3 regions of the Limosilactobacillus portuensis genome follow, and region 2 is predicted to be linked to each of the others. Evidence: predicted binding sites of a transcription regulator. Region 2 holds the regulator's gene; each other region holds the start of a gene.

Region 1 (4,171 bases), 170 kb from region 2:
ATTGCTCCTTTTTTCTTTAATCTCAATTTAAAATAATTGCAAGATCATTATACAAAAGCATTTAACAATCCGCAAAAAGATATCCCAACAATTGTAGACTGTTCAATCAGCAACAACAAGTTTTTTTGACAAATATTAAGATCACTTAAGGATTTATTCGATAATTTTAGGGACCGCCTGACGAATCAATCGTTCAACTTCGGCAGCGGTTACCGCATTAAGAGCTTTATGGACTAACGGTTGTAGTTGGCGAGTATTAAGTTGATTAATTAATGATCGAATATGTAAAATACTACTACTATTCATGGAGAACTCATCTAATCCCATCGCCATTAACAATGGGGTTGCTAATGGGTTACTTGCCATTTCACCGCACATACTTACCCATTTACCTTCAGCGTGAGCGGCATCAATGACTTGCTTAACCAAACGAAGAACAGCCGGATGCAATTCTTGGTAAAGATAGGCGACACGAGGATCTCCCCGGTCAGCTGCAAATAGGTATTGAATTAGATCATTACTGCCAATACTAAAGAAATCGACCTCGCGGGCAAAGACATCTGCCATCACAGCACTTGAGGGAATTTCGAGCATCATTCCAACTTCAATATTATCTGCCACTTGAACGCCTTCATCTAATAGATGTTGCCGCTCTTCATCCAAAATTTTTCGTGCCTGCCAAAATTCTTCAACTGTTGCGATCATCGGAAACATAATTGCAAGACGTCCATATACAGACGAGCGGAGAAGTGCCCGCAACTGTGGACGAAGAATTTCAGGTTTAGCGAGGCCAATTCGAATTGCCCGAAAACCAAGAAACGGGTTATTTTCTTGAGGCAGCTTTAGCATTCCAAGTTTTTTATCGCCACCAATATCAAGCGTGCGGACCACGACTCGTTGTCCCGGCATTTCGGTTAAAATTTGTTTATAAGCCTGTGCTTGCTCTTCTTCCCCGGGAAGCTGTTCACTACCTGCATACAAGAATTCGCTCCGAATAAGACCTATTCCTTCGGCCCCGGTTTGCCGAGCATCGAGGACATCAATTGGTGTTCCAACATTAGCTACAACCTTAAAATGACGGCCATCGGTACTAACAGTTTGCTCATCCTTTAAGGTCCCCCATTCTTGTTGTTCGCGATCGAATTGGGCGGCCAATCGCTGATAATGATCCACTTCTTCCTCTGACGGATTAGCAATAACTTTGCCATGAATCCCATCAACGATCAGTAAATCACCATTTTTTATTATTTTAGTAGCGTTTTCAGTCCCAACAACTGCCGGTAATGATAGAGTTTTACTCATGATTGTAAAATGGGAAGTCCGACTCCCATCATCAGTTACTAGCCCAGCAACAAACCGCCGATCAAATTGGGCGGTATCGGTTGGTGTAATATTTTGGGCTACAAAAATTGCCCGATGATCTAAAAGGTTTGGATTGGGAAGTTCGACCCCCATTAAATGACTAAGCACTCTTTTAGTAACGTCCTTAATTGCCGTTGCTCGTGACGAAAGATAGTCATTATCATTCATTTTTTCAAGGATTTTTAGTTGCTCATCTGCAGTTTTCTTAATTGCCCATTCTGCAGAGAAGTGATCACGATTAACTTTTTTAAGAATTTCAGCATGGAGGGACCGGTCATCTAAAATTGCCAGCTGATCGTCGACAACCGCAGCCGCCCTTTTCCCCAATGACTTATGGGCATGCTGACGAATTGTTCGAACTTCATTCAGCGTTAAAGCAAAAGAATCATGAAGCCGTTTGACCTCATGATTCTCATTTGCTGAATATTGTTGGTTAACAGATAAATCTGGTCCCACTAATAGGTAGGCGGGAGCAATCGCAATTCCACTGCTCGCTGCCAAGCCATTTAAAAGTGTGGACATTAGTCTGTTAGGCCTTCCTTCTTCATTGTTTCAGCAACGGCATCCAAAGCTTCCTTCTCATCGTCACCCTTAGCAGTAATGGTAACTGAAGCATTTTGACCAACACCAAGTGACATAACACCCATGATGGACTTCAAATTAACACTCTTACCTTCGTATGAAAGGGTAACATCAGAGTTATACTTAGAAGCTGCTTGAACCAGGATAGTTGCTGGACGAGCGTGAATACCTGTCTCAGATGTAATTGTAAAATCACGTTTTTCCATAATTAATCATTCTCCTTCGAGCATATTAGCAAATTATCAGTGGCCAGCCCCTGATAATTTCATTGCTTTTATTTTAGCAATTGTAAACTTCAATTACAAGTTCTCTCAACGATTGATTATCGCTTTTTTAATCGATATGTAAGCGTTCCCCCACGATGAGCTTCAGCTTCAATTTGTGTCCGATATTGATAACCATGAAAAACCGGCTGAAACGCTTGAAATTCCTCTGGAGTAATATCAAAATGACTAGTCTTTCCCGAATGCAAGTCATCAAGTTCCTGTTGATAATCTCTTTCTGTCATTTAACCACCTCATTAAAGGATCTCTGACTTTTTCACCACCCTTATTTTAGCATTCATCTGTTAAGAGTGCTAAAATTTAATAGAAAGTCTGACTAATTTTTTCTTAAACCGATTCATTTGGCTTGCAGTCAAACAAAAAGTAAGTATAATTAACATCAATGGTCAGGAAAGGTCAAAGATAATAATTTCCTTTTCGATGGTCGGATCTATTTTATTAAGGGGGTATTTTTTACGGTGCTTTGTCAAAATTGTCATCAGAATCCTGCAACGATCCATTTACAAATGAACCTTAATGGCCAACGAGTTCAACTCGATTTATGTCAAAACTGTTATCAAAAATTACAAAACATGCAAACAAATATGATGAATGGAGGTAACGGAATGAATAATTTCGGTTTTGGAAGCCTCGAAGACTTCATGAATGCCATGAATAATATGCAAAGTCAACAAGCTGCTGGTAATGGAGCTGCTTTTAGCGGTCAAAACCAACGACAAGGTGGCAACGGCGGCCGTGGTAAGGGAATCCTCGGTCAGTATGGTATTAACTTAACTGATCTTGCTCGCCAAGGAAAGATTGATCCAGTTATTGGTCGTGATAACGAAATTAAGCGAGTTATTGAAATCCTTAATCGCCGGACTAAGAATAATCCAGTCCTAATTGGTGAAGCCGGTGTCGGTAAGACTGCTGTCGTTGAAGGTTTAGCTACCGCAATTGTTTCCGGTGAAGTGCCAGAGAAGCTTGCTAACAAGGAAATTATCCGACTTGATGTTGTTTCCCTTGTTCAAGGAACTGGAATCCGGGGACAGTTTGAAAAACGGATGCAACAATTAATGGCAGAAGTTCGGAAGAACAAGAACATCATTCTCTTCATTGATGAGATTCACGAAATCATGGGTGCCGGTAACGCTGAAGGCGGCATGGATGCCGGAAACGTTCTAAAGCCTGCCCTTGCTCGTGGTGATTTCCAGCTCCTTGGTGCTACTACCCTTAACGAATACCGGAAGATTGAAAAAGACGCTGCCCTTGCCCGGCGGTTCCAACCAGTTGAAGTTAATGAACCTTCAGTTGATGAGACAATTCGAATTCTTAACGGAATTAAAGGTCGCTACCAAGATTATCATCACGTTAAGTACACGGACGATGCAATCATTGCAGCCGCTAAACTTTCTGATCGCTACATCCAAGAACGATTCCTTCCCGACAAGGCAATTGACCTGATGGATGAAGCGGGTTCACGGAAGAACCTAACATTGAAGAATGTTGATCCAAATGCAATCGAAAATGAGATTCACACCGCTGAAGCTCACAAGCAACAAGCAGCAGATAACCAAGACTACGAAAAGGCTGCCTTCTACCGTGATCAGGTAAGCAAACTTGAAAAGGCTAAAAAAGAAGCAGAAGAAAACCATTCTGAAGAATCCGCAACGGTAACCGTTAAGGATATGCAGGAGATTGTTGAAGAAAAAACTAATATTCCTGTCGGCGATCTGCAGAAGCAAGAAGAAAACCAACTTCGGGATCTTGATAAGAAGCTTGACGAACATGTCATTGGTCAAACTGAAGCAGTTGATAAGATTGCGCGGGCAATTCGCCGGAATCGGATTGGCTTAAACAAGTCTGGTCGACCAATTGGGAGTTTCCTCTTTGTTGGACCTACTGGTGTTGGGAAGACCGAGACAGCTAAGCAACTTGCGCTCCAGCTTTTTGGTTCTAAGGAT
Region 2 (4,171 bases):
GAACAAATTCAGCCATAGTGTACGAAATTTATTTGCTAAAATACTCACAATTGGTATTGATTAAGTGATGCTAGTTTCAGCATACTGATAGGAAACTAACAGAATATTGGTCTATTAGTTTCCTGTTTATTTATTCACAAAAGCGCTTTAAAAAACGAATTGGATTTGTTATTATATTTTGTGTAAAAGATAACAAGTTCAAAGGAGATTTTAGATTATGAAAGCTGCTGTTATTAACGATCCAGTAGATGGTTACGTTACTGTTAAGGATGTTCAACTTCGGGATCTTAAACCAGGTGAAGCTCTAGTTGACATGGAATACTGTGGTCTTTGTCACACCGACTTGCACGTTGTTGCTGGTGATTTTGGTAAGAAGCCAGGACGGATTATTGGTCACGAAGGTGTTGGTCGTGTATCTAAAGTTGCTCCTGGTGTTACTTCCTTAAAGGTTGGGGATCGAGTATCAATTGCTTGGTTCTTCAAGGGTTGTGGACACTGTGAATACTGCCTTACTGGTCGTGAAACACTTTGCCGGAACGTTTTGAATGCTGGTTACACTGCTGATGGTGCAATGGCACAACAATGTATCGTTCCTGCTGATTATGCTGTTAAGGTTCCAGAAGGTCTTGATCCAGTTGAAGCTACTTCATTAACTTGTGCCGGTGTTACTATGTACAAGGCATTGAAGGTTGCTGACATCAAGCCAGGTCAATGGGTATCTATTGTTGGTGCTGGTGGTCTTGGTAACTTGGGTATTCAATTTGCTCATAATGTTTTCGGTGCTCACGTTATTGCCGTTGATGGTAACCCTGAAAAGCTTGAAGCTGCTAAGGAAAACGGTGCTGAAATTGTTATTAACCGTCACGATGGCGATGTTGATAAGCAAATCCAAGAAAAGGTTGGCGGTGTCCACGCTGCTGTTGTAACTGCTGTTTCAGCTTCAGCATTTGACCAAGCAGTTGACTCACTTCGTCCAGATGGTAAGTTAGTTGCCGTTGCTCTTCCACAAGGTGACATGAAGCTTAACATTGCTAAGACTGTTCTTGACGGAATTATCGTTGCTGGTTCATTAGTTGGTACTCGTCAAGATTTGGCTGAATGTTTCCAATTTGGTGCTGAAGGCAAGGTTCACCCAATTGTTAAGACTCGGAAGTTAAGTGAAATCAATGACATGATCCAAGAATTGAAGGATAACAAGGTTGTTGGTCGGAACGTTGTTGACTTCAGCTTAGAAGATTAATCTATAAAATATCCCCTTTTTGAAATTTAGCGAGAGCAAGGTATTTAGGTCTTGCAAACGTAAATAAGCTCCTAGAGTAAGGTAAAACCAAACTCTAGGAGCTTTATTTATCTACCATGTGCTACTTGATTTTATCTCGGTAATGAAAAGCATGTCATAGTCTTTTCCTTAAATTATTTGCTAGTACTTACTCTTTATTGAGATAGTTTTCTGGTTCCTGATTTAATATTGTGGTAAAATTTGGTCAAGATTAGTCAGGAAATTTGGAGGTGATGGAATGGAAGAGAAAAGTATTTCTGACATTATTGAGGAGTATTTGAAACAAATCCTTGGTGAGTCATCTCAAATTGAAATTCGTCGTTCGGAAATTGCCAATCATTTTGATGTTGTTCCGTCACAAATTAATTATGTAATTAAAACCCGATTTACTATTCAGCATGGATACTTAGTGCAAAGTAAACGTGGTGGTGGCGGCTATATTCGAATTGAGCGCGTTAATTTACTTGATAATGTTGATGTGTTAAACTCACTAATCCAAGCAATTGGGGATTCAATTAGTGAGCGTGATGCTTACGATATTGTTCGAACGCTTTATGATGAAAAAGTACTGACAAGGCGAGAGGGGGACTTAATGCTAGTTGCCTTGTCAAAGCAAACCCTAAATGTGAATGATTGTAATGTTGAAGCTCAGTTAAGAGCAAGAATTTTAATTTCAATGCTTAATCGTTTACGGTATGAGAGCTAGGAGGAAAGCAGTTAATGGATAATATGTTTACACCAAGTGCCAAACACGTCTTGGCACTCGCCCATGAACAAGCAAAGTACTTTAAGCACCAAGCCGTTGGTACTGAACACTTATTACTCGCGTTGGCAATTGAAAGGGAGGGGATTGCTAGCAAAATTTTTGAGCAATTCTCCATTACTAGTGATGATATTCAGGAAGAAATCGAGCGGATGATTGGCTATGGGACAATGGATGACATGGGGCCAGCCGATTACCTTCCATATTCTCCCAAGGCGCGTCAAGTATTAGCGCTAGCGGGACAAGAAGCGCAACAGTTAAACGCCTTAAAGATTGGTACTGAGCATTTACTGCTTGCGTTGATTTCAGATGAGGGAATCCTCTCTTCCAGGATTCTGCTGAGTTTAGATGTATTACCGCGACAAATTCGTAAAGTAACCTTACGTCGTCTTGGTGTATCAGACATTCAAGCACGGCAGCGGTTAGGAAGACAGCCGGGACAACGGGCACGAAGATCGGAGACGCCAACTCTTGATAAGCTTGCACGTGATATGACTCAAATGGCAAGGGATGGCAAACTTGATCCCGTAATTGGTCGCGACAATGAATTACGACGGGTTGAGCAGATCTTAAGTCGCCGAACAAAGAATAATCCAGTGTTAATTGGTGAACCTGGTGTCGGAAAGACGGCAATTGCTGAGGAACTGGCTCGCCGAATGGCTAGTAATGAGGTTCCTGAAGACTTAGCACAAAAACGACTGATGATGCTTGATATGGGATCGTTGGTCGCTGGAACTAAGTATCGTGGAGAGTTTGAGGACCGGTTGAAGAAGGTTATTGATGAGATTCAAAAAGATGGTCATGTGATCCTCTTCATTGATGAATTACATACCCTAATTGGTGCTGGTGGTGCTGAAGGGGCGATCGATGCTTCAAATATTTTAAAGCCTGCGCTTGCTCGCGGTGATTTGCAGACGATTGGGGCCACGACTCTTGATGAATACCAAAAGTATATTGAATCTGATGCTGCACTAGAACGGCGGTTCGCGACTGTTCAGGTTGAAGAACCGACTGAAAATGTTGCTTTGCAGATCCTGAATGGCTTGCGGCCAAAGTATGAGGAACACCACCATGTTAAAATTGATGATGATGCATTAAAACAGGCTGTTAAGTTATCAAGTCGGTATATCACGGACCGTTATTTGCCGGATAAGGCGATTGATTTAATTGATGAAGCCTCCTCAATGGTACGGATTGATGCCGAAGAAAAAGGAAATCATCAACCATCATTGACCACAAAGCTAGCACAACTCCGGCAACAAAAAGAAGCTGCAATTGAGAATCAGGATTTTGATCAAGCAGCTAATCTCCGACAAGAAGAGCTAACATTGAAGGCTAAAGTTGACGAGCAACAGAAAAAGGCTGAGCAACAATCTACACGACAAAAGCTCCACACAACAGGGGAAGATGTTGCAAAAATTGTTGCTGAATGGACCGGTGTTCCGTTGACCCAGCTTAAGAAGAGCGAGAGTGAACGATTGGTTAACCTCGAAAAGGTTCTTCATAATCGTGTTATTGGTCAAAATGAGGCTGTATCAGTTGTTGCAAAGGCAATTCGCCGAGCAAGAAGCGGGTTGAAAGATCCGCAACGGCCGATTGGTTCATTTATGTTCCTTGGACCAACAGGGGTAGGAAAAACGGAATTAGCTAAAGCGTTGGCGGCAGCAATGTTTGGTTCTGAAGACAACATGATTCGAATTGATATGTCTGAATACATGGAAAAGTATAGTACTAGTCGTTTAATTGGTGTTGCTCCGGGCTATGTTGGTTATGACGAAGGTGGTCAATTGACCGAAAAGGTTCGTCAACACCCATATTCGGTTGTTCTATTAGATGAAGCAGAAAAGGCGCATCCCGATGTTTTTAATTTACTTCTTCAGGTTCTTGACGATGGTTATTTGACTGATGCTAAGGGACGAAAAGTTGACTTTCGTAATACCATTATTATTATGACCTCTAATTTAGGTGCAACACAGCTTCAGGATGAGAAAGAGGTCGGATTTGGTGCACGTGATGTTAGTCAGGACTACCAGGCGATGGCATCTGCAATTCGCCAACAATTAAAATTGCATTTCCGTCCAGAATTTCTGAACCGGATTGATGAAACGGTAATTTTCCACTCCTTGCAA
Region 3 (4,171 bases), 680 kb from region 2:
AATTGAAGTTGGAGCAAAGGTTTCGGGTAAGGTTTCAGGAATTACTAATTTTGGGGCCTTTGTTGATTTGGATGATAACCAAACTGGTTTAGTACACATTAGTCAGATCTCAAATAATTACGTAAAAGATATTCATGATGTATTATCAGTTGGTGATACCGTGACTGTTAAGGTCACTAAAGTTGGCGATGATGGCAAAATTGCTTTATCCATGAAGGATGCGGAAGAACGCCATCATGACGACGAACGTGGCGAACATCGCGAGCATCGTCATAATAACTTCCATCACGAGCATCATGAACACCGGAATAATGATTTTGAGCGTCAAGGTCAGCATGGTTACCACCGTGGATTCAACTCAGGCCATCACCAATCGCGACACCACGAAAATTTTGATGAAATGTTAGCTGGATACTTGAAAGAAAGCGAATCCCGCCTTTCAACATTAAAACGTCAAACTGATGGTAAGCGTGGCGGTCGTGGTGGTCGTCGGAGCTAAGATGGAATTAAACAACGAATTTAAGCGGCACCTGGAACGGGGTCGCTTTTTTAATAAAAATGATAGAGTGGTCGTGGCGGTTTCAACGGGAGTAGATTCAATGGTCTTGTTAGCGTTGCTACAGGAGCTTCCCGTAAGTATCCGCCCTCAAATAATTGTTGCCCATGTTAATCATCGGTTACGAAAGCAGAGTGAGGAAGAGGAGCGATTTATTCGAAATTATTGCAATGAACACCAGCTCAAACTGCTCGTTCATCATTGGTCATTAGCTGATCATCCACAAACTGGGATTGAAGAAGCTGCCCGGAAAATGCGTTACCGGTTTTTTGCTCAGGTGATGAAAGAAGAGCAAGCAACAATTTTATTGACAGCTCATCACCAAAATGATCTTGCTGAAACAATGCTGATGAAGCTTACCCGTGGTGGTCAATTACACCAGTTAATCGGGATTGAGGAAAAGCGGCCCTTTGCATCAGGAGTGCTTGAACGCCCTCTTTTAATTTTTCCTAAACACCGATTGCGTGAATATGCCATCAATAATCATTTGAAGTGGTATGAAGATTTAACTAACCACGAACTGAATGTTAGTCGCAATCGTTTTCGTCATCAGGTTATTCCATTATTAGAAAAAGAAAATGCTAATTTCTTAGCTTCTTTAAATAGTTACCATGAGCAGTTAGAATTAGCAGTTGAACTTGAAAACCAGTTTGCTCAAGAACAACTAGCAAAACTTAGTAACAAGAATGACCATCTGGATATAAAAAAACTAGGTCAGCTATCTCTAGCTAAGGAGCGGCTGGTTTTAGTAAAGTGGCTGGAGGAAACTGGCGCCTTAGGGCTGAAACGGGGCTTTATTGAGCAGTTACTTGCAGACATTAATAATCGTCATTTACCCCAGTTTGAACGCCAGGTTGCCCCTGATTTAGCACTATTTAAGAACTATTCCGAACTATATATAAAAAATGTTAATCAATCGCCACAAAAAACTCAAACTTCCATAAATTCTGTGGTAAAATTGGGCCGTTGGTATTCAATTGAAAACGATTATCAAATCGCTGTCGCTAAGGATAGGACCTTCTTTAACCAGGGAGAATACTGTCAAGAAATGTGGTTATCACCTGAGCAGTTACCATTAACAATTCGGCGGTGGCGAGAACGAGATCGGCTACCATTGAAGAATGGCGGTCACCAAAAAGTTGGTCGGGTTTTAATTGATCAGAAAGTGCCGTTATCAAGACGTAATCAACAGTTAGTAATTGTTGACGCTCAAAATAATGTTGTCTGGATTGTTGGGCGTAAATGGGGATGGTTTACTCGTCCCCGCGACTACCCTACCCGGTGGCAACGACTATTTATTGGCAGGCGCGATTTGAAGAGGAGAAAAGAATGAATAACGATATTGAACGAGTTTTATACAGTAAGGAAGAACTTAATCGGCGGATGGACGAACTTGCTAAACAACTGACTGCTGAGTACAAGGATCAGCGTCCATTGATTATTTCCGTAATGACTGGTGCTGTTTTATTTACTGTTGATATGATCAAGCGAATGGATATAATGGCAAAACTTGATTTTATTGATGTTTCTAGTTACTATGGCGGAACTTCTTCTACTGGGAAAGTAAAACTGGTTCAGGATTTGAAGTCAGATGTTCGTGATCGTTCAATCCTCATTATGGAAGATATTGTTGATACTGGTCATACTTTAAAGTACCTAATCGATCTCTTAAAAGAACGTGGTGCAAAGAGTGTTAAGGTATGTACTTTATTAGATAAGCCTGAGGGACGACAAGTTGAAGTGAAGGCCGATTATGTTGGCTTTAATGTTCCCAATGAATTTCTAGTTGGTTATGGTTTGGATTACCAAGGATATTACAGAAATCTTCCGTATGTTGGGATCTTGAAACCAGCTGTTTATGAAAAGGATTAATAAGGTGATGGCGAGAAAAATTTTTTCTCGCCTTTTTATTTGAGATTAGTTACTGTCAAATCAGTGGAAAAGTTAATTTAAAAAATGTAAAATTGACCAATGATGGGTGGTGATTATCAGCGTGATAATTGGCTGGTCAATATTTGTCAATTATGCTATGATAGTCACTACAATTGTAACCACACTATTGTTGCTGGTAGATAGGAGGTTGTTATGAATAACAATCGGAGAAACAATAATTTTACTCATAACGTTCTCTTCTACGCAGTGATTTTCTTATGTATTATGGGAATTGCTTACTTCTTCTTTGGTGGAAGCCAAAATAATGGACAAAGTAAGACTGTCTCACAAACAGAGTTTATCTCTGAATTGAAGAGTAACAAGGTTAAGAGTTTCCAGCTACAGCCAAATGGTGGAGTTTATAAGATTACTGGTACTTATCGTAAACCACAATCTGTTGATAATAACTCTGCTAATAGTTTTGGTTTTGCCACGCAACGAAACAGTAAAGTTAACCACTTCCAAAGTTCGGTATTACAAAGTGACGTAACTGTTAGTCAACTGCAAAAGTATGCTAACCGGGATAACGTTAAGATCAGTACGCGGGCAGAGGAATCTAACAGTGTTTGGATGAACTTGCTGTTAACTGTTTTGCCACTAATCATCATGATATTCTTTTTCTACATGATGATGGGCCAAGCTGGCCAAGGTGGTGGCGGTCGTGGAGTAATGAGCTTTGGTAAGACAAAAGCAAAGCCTGCTGATGCCAAGAAAAACAAGGTTCGGTTCTCTGACGTTGCTGGTGAAGAAGAAGAAAAACAAGAATTGGTTGAAGTTGTTGAATTCTTAAAGAATCCAAAGAAGTTCACTCGTTTGGGTGCTAAGATCCCATCTGGTGTTCTACTTGAGGGTCCTCCAGGTACTGGTAAGACCTTGCTTGCAAAGGCGGTTGCTGGTGAATCTGGAGTTCCATTCTTCTCAATTTCTGGTTCTGACTTCGTTGAAATGTTTGTCGGTGTTGGTGCTAGCCGGGTTCGGGACTTATTCGAACAGGCTAAAAAAGCAGCCCCTGCAATCATTTTCATTGATGAAATTGATGCCGTTGGTCGACGGCGTGGTGCCGGAATGGGTGGTGGCCATGATGAACGTGAACAAACCCTGAACCAATTACTGGTTGAAATGGATGGGTTCCAAGGTGACGAAGGTGTCATCGTAATGGCTGCTACTAACCGTTCTGATGTCTTGGATCCTGCTTTGCTTCGTCCAGGTCGGTTTGACCGGAAGATTTTAGTTGGTCGTCCAGACGTTAAGGGACGTGAAGCTATTCTCCGTGTTCATGCTAAAAATAAGCCATTGGCAAATGACGTTGATCTGAAGGAAATTGCAAAGCAAACGCCTGGGTTCGTCGGTGCTGACTTGGCTAACTTGCTAAATGAAGCTGCGCTATTAGCTGCTCGCCGAAACAAGACGCAAATTGATGCTGCTGATCTAGATGAGGCTGAAGACCGGGTAATTGCCGGTCCGGCTAAGCATGATCGGGTGGAATCAAAGCAAGAACGGCGGACTGTTGCTTACCACGAAGCAGGGCACACAATTGTTGGGCTTGTCTTGAATGATGCCCGAGTCGTCCATAAGGTAACAATTGTTCCTCGTGGTCGTGCTGGTGGTTACGCTATTATGCTGCCGCGGGAAGATCAGATGTTAATGTCTAAGAAGAACGCTGAAGAACAGATCGCCGGATTA

Evidence for each region. Region 2 encodes CtsR, which represses protease genes until heat stress. Its sites were predicted from a motif close to TTGGTCAAAAAAGGTCAAANA; they were not measured.
Region 1: the regulator CtsR is predicted to act here: its motif matches at 2,611-2,631, upstream of PRK60_RS02230 (ATP-dependent Clp protease ATP-binding subunit).
Region 3: the regulator CtsR is predicted to act here: its motif matches at 2,561-2,581, upstream of ftsH (ATP-dependent zinc metalloprotease FtsH).

Annotation. Positions count from the first base shown of each region.
Region 1 covers NZ_CP117296.1:470,502-474,672, reverse strand. Annotated here, with positions in the region: gene ptsP (phosphoenolpyruvate--protein phosphotransferase) at 154-1,884, opposite strand; gene PRK60_RS02240 (phosphocarrier protein HPr) at 1,884-2,150, opposite strand; gene PRK60_RS02235 (hypothetical protein) at 2,267-2,452, opposite strand; gene PRK60_RS02230 (ATP-dependent Clp protease ATP-binding subunit) at 2,687-4,171, shown strand, end outside.
Region 2 covers NZ_CP117296.1:302,644-306,814, forward strand. Annotated here, with positions in the region: gene PRK60_RS01360 (serine hydrolase domain-containing protein) at 1-18, shown strand, start outside; gene adhP (alcohol dehydrogenase AdhP) at 218-1,240, shown strand; gene PRK60_RS01370 (CtsR family transcriptional regulator) at 1,518-1,985, shown strand; gene PRK60_RS01375 (ATP-dependent Clp protease ATP-binding subunit) at 2,000-4,171, shown strand, end outside.
Region 3 covers NZ_CP117296.1:1,552,727-1,556,897, reverse strand. Annotated here, with positions in the region: gene PRK60_RS08065 (S1 domain-containing RNA-binding protein) at 1-499, shown strand, start outside; gene tilS (tRNA lysidine(34) synthetase TilS) at 501-1,889, shown strand; gene hpt (hypoxanthine phosphoribosyltransferase) at 1,886-2,428, shown strand; gene ftsH (ATP-dependent zinc metalloprotease FtsH) at 2,642-4,171, shown strand, end outside.